DNA from 4 places in the Glutamicibacter sp. NPDC090743 genome. Region 3 is predicted to be linked to each of the others. Evidence: riboswitches for the same ligand, from Rfam matches in the RefSeq annotation. Region 3 holds a riboswitch; each other region holds the start of a gene.

Region 1 (2,194 bases), on a different contig from region 3:
GGCCGCCGCACCGGTGGCCGAACCCAGCTCCTGGTGCTCCTTCTCGAGTTCTTCGCCGCGACCCTCTGGGTTCAGCGAGAAGTCGGGGTTGCAATCGCAGGTGAACAGGCCCATGCGTTCGGCGGCCCGGTGCTCGGCATCTTCATCGCTCATGCCGCGGGCCTTATAGATTAGCAGCAGCTCGTTGGCGTCCAGATCAAGGTTCGGGGCCGCTGTCAGCGTGACCTGGGTTGGGCGTGAAGCTGTCAGCAGCTCGCGCTGGGAACGCACCGAAACGTATTCGCCAGCTGCCATGGACAGTGCACCGGCCAGCAAGCCGGCAATGCCGGAGAACAGCACGAAGGTCGCTGAAACACCGGTCGCACCGATGCCCATGATCAACGCGAGATTGGAAACCAGCCCGTCGTTGGCGCCGAAGACCGCAGCACGGAAGTTGCCCGAAAGGCGCGCACGGCCTGCTGTAGCAAGCGCGCGAACGACTTCTTCGTGGACCTGTTCGTCGGCCGCCATCTGCGCGGTGGCGTCCTTGTCATCGCGGTAGGGCGAACTGCTCTCGGAGCGCTGGGCCATGGCCAGGACGAAGACCGAACCGAAATGCAATGCCAGGAAACGCAGCATGGTGCGGCGCAGCGACGGGCGGACTTCCTTGACATGTTCGCCGAGCAGGACGCGCCAGTGGGATTCGTGGCGTGCTTCCGCCTCTGCCAGGCCCAGCAGGATTTGCCGTTCCTGCCCGGTTTTCTTTTCCGCGAGGGCCCGGTAGATGGAGCCTTCTGCGACTTCATCAGCGAGATACTTGCGCCATCGCTGGATCTGCGCTTTGGTAGGTTCGGTTGCTGAGTGCTGTGACATCGCGAAGATGACTCTCCTGGAACATGGAGTTTCCCAATGAAACCCGTGGATCGGATCAACTACCCAGTTTAGTCAGGGCTCCTGCACTTGGGAATTTGGCAAGACTAAAAGCAAATCGCTTGCCCGCAGGATCTCCGGCGACTGGCACCACCAGCAGCAATTCAGATGTGGCCGGGTCGAAGGTCGGCCGGCGGGCACAACGAGCAATGAGCTGTTCAAGCCTGAGCGGATCTGCAACGTAGCAGGTGCGCCAGCGGCCTTCGGCCTTGAACTGCACTTGGCCGGTCTGGCGGTCGATGACGGGCAGAATCGGATATGCCATGGGACGTCAACTCTCTTGCGCGCTCTTGCCCGTGCACCTGTTGATGCGCGGACCGCTTCCTCATCCGAACCACCCATGAACTTGGGGTTGGTGCGCGGCCAGTCGGAGCTTGGCGCCGCGTCTCGTGAAGCAACATTTCCGATGGTACCGCCGGTGGCAGGGCGCGGTGAAGTCCGAATGCGTAATATGACTGCGGCTCAGCTGCCCGGGGCAAAGGCATTGGCCAGTTGCTGCAGCTTCTCGCGTTGTTCGGCCCATTGCCCCGCGGTGTAGCCGGGCAGCAGATCCAGTTGCGCGGTCCAGCCAGCACGGCCATCGAGCTGCTCGCGGATAATATCCAGATGCCCTGCATGCCGGGAGGTCTCGGCGAGCGCATGGATGAGCAGGTGATCCAAGGTGGTTTTGCCAGCTGGCCCCCACCACGGTACCTCTACGGGACAGTCCAGGGGCAGGTCGCTGATGGCTTCATCGGCGAAGGCGATGGCTTTCCGATACAGGCCGATCAGCTGTTGCGCATCCATATCTGCTGGCGGGAGGAAATCCGCGTCGGGATCATGCGGCGCAATGAATTCGCGAACGTAGCGGTCATCGGCCCTGCGCTTGAGGCAGGTGCCGAAATATTCGTATTCATTGATCGCCAAATGGTGCAGTACTCCCAGGATATGGGTGCCTGTGGGGGTGAGCGGAGTGCGTGCCAGGTGTTCGGCGAGGCCTTCTGCCTTGTAGATCGCATTCTCGCGCGCGTCGTTCAGGTACCCGCAGAGCTTGTCCTTGGTGCTGTCCATGGACAGAGTCTAGTGAGCGCTGCAGCCTCGCGGTAGAGGGCGCGGTGTGTTTACCATTGGTAAACTTGCCCCGCAGGCCTTGAAGCCAAAGTGGTTGCGGTTGTTGCTGCAGAAAACGTCGAGGAGCCAAACGATGAAAACCTTGCCAGTTGAACCAACCGGTGCTGCGATCAATATCGGTGCGAGGCTGCGCGGGGTGCGCCAGACCCAGCGTATGACCATTGACCAGGTCGCC
Region 2 (2,194 bases), on a different contig from region 3:
TGCCGGCCTGCACGGCCATGAGCACCAGCTGGAAGATCGCCGCTTCGGAGTCATTGGTCTGCTGCGGCATGAAGCAATCCACCGGGACCTGGTGGAATTCGGTGGTGCCGGTTCCGGTAAGCCCCTGGCCGAATCCATCCCAGTCGTCGAGGATCTTGACGCCGCTGCGCTGGGTGGAGACCACGGCGATCTGGCGGCCGGCGAGCTCCGGGTGGGCCACGGCAACGGTGGTCCAGTCGGCAAAAATGGTGCCGGTGCAGTAGTACTTTTCACCGTCGATCACCCAGCGCCCGTCCACGGTGCTGGCCTTGGTGTTCAAGGTGCCCAGGGCGTTGCCACCGCGTTCGGTGTAGGCGTTGCCGATAATCTGCCCGGCAGCGATGCGAGCGACCCACTTCTTGCGCAGCTCTTCGTCCTCCAGCGCCAAGACGTTCTCGACGAATGCGACATGTGCACGCCACAGCTGGCCTACGTGGGAGTCCGCCTCGGACAGCTCGATGAGCAAGCGGAAGACATCCACCAGCCGTGCGCCGTAGCCCCCATCGGCAACGGAAAGGCGCAACGCACCGAACCGCTCGCGATTCAGCAGGCCTACCTGCTCGAAAGGAAGCACGCGGTTCAAGTCGCGGTCCTTGGCGGTTGCGGCGATCTGCGCAAAAACGGGACGGAAGATTTCGGCCAGCCGGTCGTATTGCTCATCCGCACTTGGTCCGGGGGTGATTTTCAGCAATTGCCTAGTCGGCAACTGTTCTTCAAACTTGTCCAGGCCCATTGCGGTGGCCTGCGAAGGGTCACTGAGCTGGTTGAAGTCCAGTCCGAGGGCATTGTGCGATTCACCAATAGGCATCAGGGTTCTCAATTCTTTCCATCGGTCCTGGCGGTAGCACCGTCCCGCTATTGGGGTGGTTGCTGCGGCGTCGTGGAGCCAGATCTCTCAGCCGCTCTGGATGGGTCGTAATTCATTTGTAACGGTAATAAACCGGTGATTCCAACCCGCGAAGTCACATTTCGTCCCAGTGCCGGCAGTGCCCATCTTCAAATTTCACAGCCTAATCCGTGTCCTGCCGAAGATGAGTTGCAAAGTTTTGCTTAATGTCGAGCAAACCAGCCTGCAATAAAATAAATAACGAAATTTCTGGGCAATGTGACGTAGTTGTCGAAGATTTTTTCATATTACGCGAGATTTGCGTTCAAATCGTTCGACTCGTTGTAATGGACACGTAACCATCCCGAGCGGCCGAGAGATCTGGCTCGTTGACGCCGCAGCAACCACCTTTGGAGTTTTGCTCTGCAGGCCGGTGCTACCGCCAGGACCGATGGAGATGAACATGACTCTTTCCTTTGCAGCGCCCGAGGCAGCTCCCGTTGTCTCAGCTTCAAGCGCCCTGGACGTGCAGTTCAGCAACGTGTCGCGGACCTTCACCACCAAGATGGAAAGCCGCACCGTCCTGGCCGATATCAACCTGCAAATTCCAGCAGGTCAAGTCGTGGCCATTCTTGGAGCCAGCGGTTGCGGAAAATCCACGCTGCTGCGTTCAGTATCGGGCTTGGACCACCCCACCACCGGCACCATCCGCACCGGCACCCGCGAGGTCACCGGCATCAACGAGTTATGCGCCGTTGCCTTCCAGGAGCCCCGGCTGCTGCCATGGCGCTCGGTTCGCCAGAACATTGCACTAGGCCTGGCACCGGAAACCGATAAGCGCGCCGGCAACTCGCTGATCGATGAGTTGATCGAGCTGACCGGTCTGAGCCATGCAGCCAGCTTGCGCCCACGAGAGATCTCCGGAGGCATGGCGCAGCGGGTTTCGCTGGCTCGCGCGCTGGCTCGGCGCCCGGGTGTATTGCTTCTTGATGAACCCTTCGGAGCCCTCGATGCGCTGACACGCTTGAAGATGCAGGATCTGCTGCTCTCGATTCACGCATCGTTCCCCACCACCGTTCTCATGGTGACCCATGATGTGGACGAGGCGTTGACTTTGGCTGACCGCGTGATTGTTCTGGGGCGAGGTGCTGGGCATAGTGCAGCGGGCGTCATCGAAGATCTGTCCATCTCAGCTGGGCATCCACGCCGGCATACCGATGAAAAGTTCGTTGCAGATCGTCTGCACCTATTGCGCCTGCTCGGCGTCGACCCAACCAACCATTAGTCCCGGGCACGCCGTGGGGCCCGAACCATTCGGCGGCCTCTCTG
Region 3 (2,194 bases):
ATGGATTCATATAGACTCTGGCTATGGTTCAGGGAACAAATGGTTTGACGCTGCAGCAACTTCGCTATTTCGTGGCGGTGGCCTCCGAGGGGTCGATTTCGGCTGCCGCCGACCTGATTTACGTCGCACAGCCCAGCATGTCCTCAGCGATGAAGGAGCTTGAATCACGGGTGGGGCGCACCTTGCTGATGCGTTCGGCCAGGGGAGTAACGCTCACCGCCGAAGGCGCCGAATTCCTCGGCTACGCCCGGCAGGTCCTCGAGCAGGTGGAGCTTCTTGAACATCGCTATCTCGGCCGCCCCTCCGCCCGGCGGCTGCTGGGCGTCTCCACCCAGCACTACTCGTTTTCGGTGGATGCTTTTGTTCGGATGGTGCAGGCCAGCGGGGCCGAGGAATACCAGTTTTCGCTGCGCGAGACCCGCACCGAGCAGATCATCGAGGACGTGCGCACGCTGCGCAGCGACATCGGGATCCTGTACCGCAACGACTTCAACCGAAAGGTCATCGACAAGCTGCTGCGCGAATCCCGGCTGGTCTTCCACCCGCTGTTCCTGGCTGATCCGCACATCTTCATCTCGCGCAGCAACCCGCTGGCCACCCGAACCCAGGTCACGCTCGAAGACCTCGAAGACCTGCCCCGGCTGACCTTCGACCAGGGCGCGAATAATTCCTTCTACTTCGCCGAGGAGGTGCTCTCCACGCGCTCCAGCCAACGCGAAATCCAGGTCTCGGACCGCGCCACCATCTTCAACCTCATGATCGGCTTGGGCGGGTACACGATCTCCACCGGCATCATCAGCGACGAGCTGGATCCCTCCATCGTGGCCATCCCGCTGGCCATCGAGGAGCGCATCGAAATCGGCTGGATCGACCACGCCGCTATCCCGCTCACCGACCAGGCCCAGCGCTACCTGCAAGAAGTGCGAACGGTGGTCGCCAGCTTCGGGGTAGAAGTGCTCGGCTGAGCCGCCAGCAGCGTAACCCCCGGTCATCGAGCACCGGCACATCGTCACAAACTTCCAGCAAAACCCCTGCATCACGCCGATTCATCTCAAAAGGTCGCGTCATAAAGTGCTGCCGGCCACCGCGTCATCATGACAACGAGAAGTCATATGAAGCCTGGCGGCCTTGTATGAAGCCGGGCGCCGGATACCGCTTGCACCGTTTGCGGCGGATAGCCAACCATGGAAGAACAACCCATCAAGAGCGGCTGAGAGATCTGGCTCGGAGACGCCGCAGCAACCATCGGGAAACCGAAAGGTGCTACCGCCAGGAACGATGGAGCAGTTCCGAACGCGTTTTTGCGTAGCTTCGTGCCGCCGCACGATGCCAATCGGTGCACTCCCTCGCAGAGAATCGAGGAGGAGCCATGAGCCAGGAAACCGACGCGGTGCACGCAGGGTACCGCCCGAGCGGAGACTTCCGCCCGATGCTGCCGCCACTGCACAATTCCGCGGCCTACCAATTCGCATCGCACGCCGAAGCGGTGGAGAAGTTCGCCCTGCGCCAGGCCGGCTTCACCTACTCGCGCACCGGCAACCCCACCGTTGCGATTCTCGAACAGCGCGTGGCCGCCCTGGAAGGCGGGGCCCACGCGGTGGCCACCGCCACCGGGCAGGCTGCCGTGGCCCTGTCCCTGCTGGCCCTGACCCAGGGACCCAAGCACATTGTGGCTTCCTCCTCGCTCTACGGCGGCACCGTGGATTTGTTCACCGACACCTTCGCCGACTTCGGGATCCGCGTCAGCTTTGTCGACCAAGCCGATCCGGCCGCCTGGGCCGCTGCCATTGAGGAGGACACCCGGGCGTTCTTCTTAGAATCGGTCTCCAACCCGCTGTGCACCGTGGCCGACATCCCGGCCATTGCGGCCATCGCGCACGAGCGCAACATCCCGGTGGTGGTGGACAACACCCTGGCCACCCCGCTGAACGTGCGCCCGCTGGAACTCGGAGCGGACATCGTGGTGCACTCGGCCACCAAGGCTCTGGCCGGGCACGGCTCGGTGCTCGGCGGGATAGTGGTGGATTCGGGAACCTTCGATTTCTCCGATTCCTCCCGCTGGCCGCAGATCGCCGCGCCGCGGGTGCGGCTGAATGGCGCTTCGCTGCTTGAACGCCACGGGCCGGCGGCCTACGCGATGCTGGTTCGTTCCAAGTTCCTGCACGATCTGGGCCCGACCCTCGCACCGGCCAGC
Region 4 (2,194 bases), on a different contig from region 3:
GGAGAACAGCCGGCGCTCATTTCGCTGGCTATTACCCGCGAGCTGGAACTGGTTGGTTCCTTCCGCTTCAACGACGAAATCGACCAGGTGCTTGCTGCCCTGGCCGACGGGTCGCTGCAGGTTTCCGAGGCGGTTACCCACGAGTTCGCGGTCGCCGATTCGCTTGAAGCTTTTGAAACGGCGAAGGATTCGGCTCGCTCCGGTAAAGTCCTGCTGAACTTCCTGGGGCAGTAGTTGGCTTCAGCTAGAAGTGCACCGCGGCGGCCCCTGAAGTCAGGGGCCGCCGCGGTGCTCTTTGCTTCAGCGAACTCTAGTTGGACTCTGCGATGCTTACCGCGGTTGTCACGGGCACCGGATTGGCGAAGAGGTCCAGCACCGGGCAGTGGGCATCCACTGCGCGGCGCAGTTCTTCATAGCGTTCAGCTGATTCCGGTCCGGCAATCCGGATGTCCAGATCCACCGACGAGAAGCCGGGGCGGATGGTCTGGTCGATGCCAAAGAGTCCGCGGACATCGAGGTGGCCATTGGCCTGGATCTTCACGTCGTCCACCTGGATGCCGAGGTTCTGCGCGTACAAGCGGTAGACCACAACCTGGCAGGAGATGAGCGCTCCGAGCGCGTATTCCACGGGGCTTGCGGCCAGGTCGCTGCCACCCAGGGCAGCTGGCTCGTCGACCTGGAAGGTGTGCTTGCCCGAGACAATGTTGCTGGCTACTGAATCGAAGCCTTCGCCCTCCACAGTGAAAGTCAATTGGGCACTTTGCGGGGCAGCCGAAATTCGTTCGCCCCAGCCCTTGCCTGCTTCCTGCAGGCGCTGTGCGCGGTCTTCGGATACGGTTGGGGCAGATGCTGCATTAGTCATGGGGAATTGATCCCCTTTCTGGCGCAAGGGGCGCCATCGCTTACGCATCTTGGCTGTCAAGATGCGTCGAATCTTCACCTGGGGCACCCCGCACAATGACGCAGGAGGGTTGCCGTCCACTCAGCCAGGGCTCAAAGAGTGGAACTCGTGATTCAGTGATTAATTTCTATCGGTTACAGGGCCCGCGGGTAAAGGGCAGAAGTAACTTTTCGTCACCGGGCATCTTGCTTTCCGGCTCGCTAAGATGGAATCTAGCTCTCGGGCGCCCACTGCACGAACAATGAACGGCGAGTATGGAATTCCAGCTGACACTTTCTGCGGCCCAGACCTTGGTGACCGAATCCGAATACAACCTGGGCCAGTTCCTGTGTGATTCCGGAAAAGTGCAGATCGCCAACCGGGTAATGCAACCGGGATCTACCCGCATCTCCGGTGTGGTGCTGCGCGAATCGGTGATGGCCCAATTGGAAATCACCGAGGGCAATATCAGCTTCACCAGCTTCTGCGGGAAGCATCCGGGGGTTCAGTCCTGTGAAGATGTCGCCGCCTTGCTCATCGAGGTCACCACCGAAGAAGACCAGGGCTTCTTCGTCTCCGACTCCGGGGTGGATCCCCACGCATGGAAACGCAATAGCAAGCCGCAGTGGGAACGTACCCTTGACCGTCTGCTTCCAGTCATTTCCGATGAGCCGCTGGCTGTCGAAGAACCGCTGGGATTGATCCTGAAAGTGGTCAGCGAACCCCGTTATGGCGGCGAGGACGCGCTGACCTTGCAGGCACGCCCGGCCCGCCAGGGAACCAAGAGCCCCTGGATCCAAACCGGGATCAGCTGGCGCAATGTTGCTTTTGATGCGCGGTTCTCCAAGAAGCAGCGTCGTGCGGTCGTTGAACTGGACCGGTTGCGTGAACACGTTGAACAAGATACTTATCGCCATTCGTGGGATCCCAAGGAGTGGATCTCCTTGATGGATCTTCCAGGCCAGGACCTGCTGGATGCGTTCGAAGCCCTGCGTGAAGCTGGAGTGCAGATCGTCAACGGTGGTTCTACGGCCAAGGCCCCGGTGGAGTTCAGCGAGCAACCAGCCATGGCACACGTGGATGTGCGTCGCGGTGAACATGGCCTGAGCATGGAAGGGAAGCTGCGCGGGCCGAGCGAAGAGCACGTCTACCTCTTGCCCATAGGCACGCCGCCGACCTTGTTGACTTACGCGTCCAGCCCCTTGCCGAAGGCCAGGGAAATCGGTTTGGCCCGGTTCGCTGAACCGGTCACGAAGGAACTGGCCACATTTATTGAATCCGGTGCGCAATCCATCCCGCAGGAAGGCGTTGAGC

The links. Region 3 has a riboswitch for S-adenosylmethionine ahead of ACIQTS_RS08675 (O-acetylhomoserine aminocarboxypropyltransferase/cysteine synthase family protein). Riboswitches for the same ligand answer to the same signal wherever they lie in the genome.
Region 1: linked by a shared signal. The riboswitch ahead of ACIQTS_RS16345 (hypothetical protein) and the one ahead of ACIQTS_RS08675 (O-acetylhomoserine aminocarboxypropyltransferase/cysteine synthase family protein) in region 3 are both predicted to bind S-adenosylmethionine.
Region 2: linked by a shared signal. The riboswitch ahead of ACIQTS_RS14150 (ABC transporter ATP-binding protein) and the one ahead of ACIQTS_RS08675 (O-acetylhomoserine aminocarboxypropyltransferase/cysteine synthase family protein) in region 3 are both predicted to bind S-adenosylmethionine.
Region 4: linked by a shared signal. The riboswitch ahead of ACIQTS_RS12595 (OsmC family protein) and the one ahead of ACIQTS_RS08675 (O-acetylhomoserine aminocarboxypropyltransferase/cysteine synthase family protein) in region 3 are both predicted to bind S-adenosylmethionine.

Annotation. Positions count from the first base shown of each region.
Region 1 covers NZ_JBIVXE010000008.1:44,636-46,829, forward strand. The annotation lists gene ACIQTS_RS16340 (VIT1/CCC1 transporter family protein) at 1-852, opposite strand, end outside; gene ACIQTS_RS16345 (hypothetical protein) at 908-1,174, opposite strand; SAM riboswitch class IV at 1,191-1,304, opposite strand; gene ACIQTS_RS16350 (DinB family protein) at 1,372-1,959, opposite strand; gene ACIQTS_RS16355 (helix-turn-helix domain-containing protein) at 2,093-2,194, shown strand, end outside.
Region 2 covers NZ_JBIVXE010000006.1:240,666-242,859, forward strand. The annotation lists gene ACIQTS_RS14145 (acyl-CoA dehydrogenase) at 1-847, opposite strand, end outside; SAM riboswitch class I at 863-954, opposite strand; SAM riboswitch class I at 1,222-1,323, shown strand; gene ACIQTS_RS14150 (ABC transporter ATP-binding protein) at 1,329-2,150, shown strand.
Region 3 covers NZ_JBIVXE010000003.1:473,588-475,781, reverse strand. The annotation lists gene ACIQTS_RS08680 (LysR family transcriptional regulator) at 24-965, shown strand; SAM riboswitch class I at 1,195-1,285, shown strand; gene ACIQTS_RS08675 (O-acetylhomoserine aminocarboxypropyltransferase/cysteine synthase family protein) at 1,370-2,194, shown strand, end outside.
Region 4 covers NZ_JBIVXE010000005.1:361,018-363,211, reverse strand. The annotation lists gene ACIQTS_RS12600 (L-idonate 5-dehydrogenase) at 1-234, shown strand, start outside; gene ACIQTS_RS12595 (OsmC family protein) at 311-862, opposite strand; SAM riboswitch class IV at 894-1,015, opposite strand; gene ACIQTS_RS12590 (DEAD/DEAH box helicase) at 1,156-2,194, shown strand, end outside.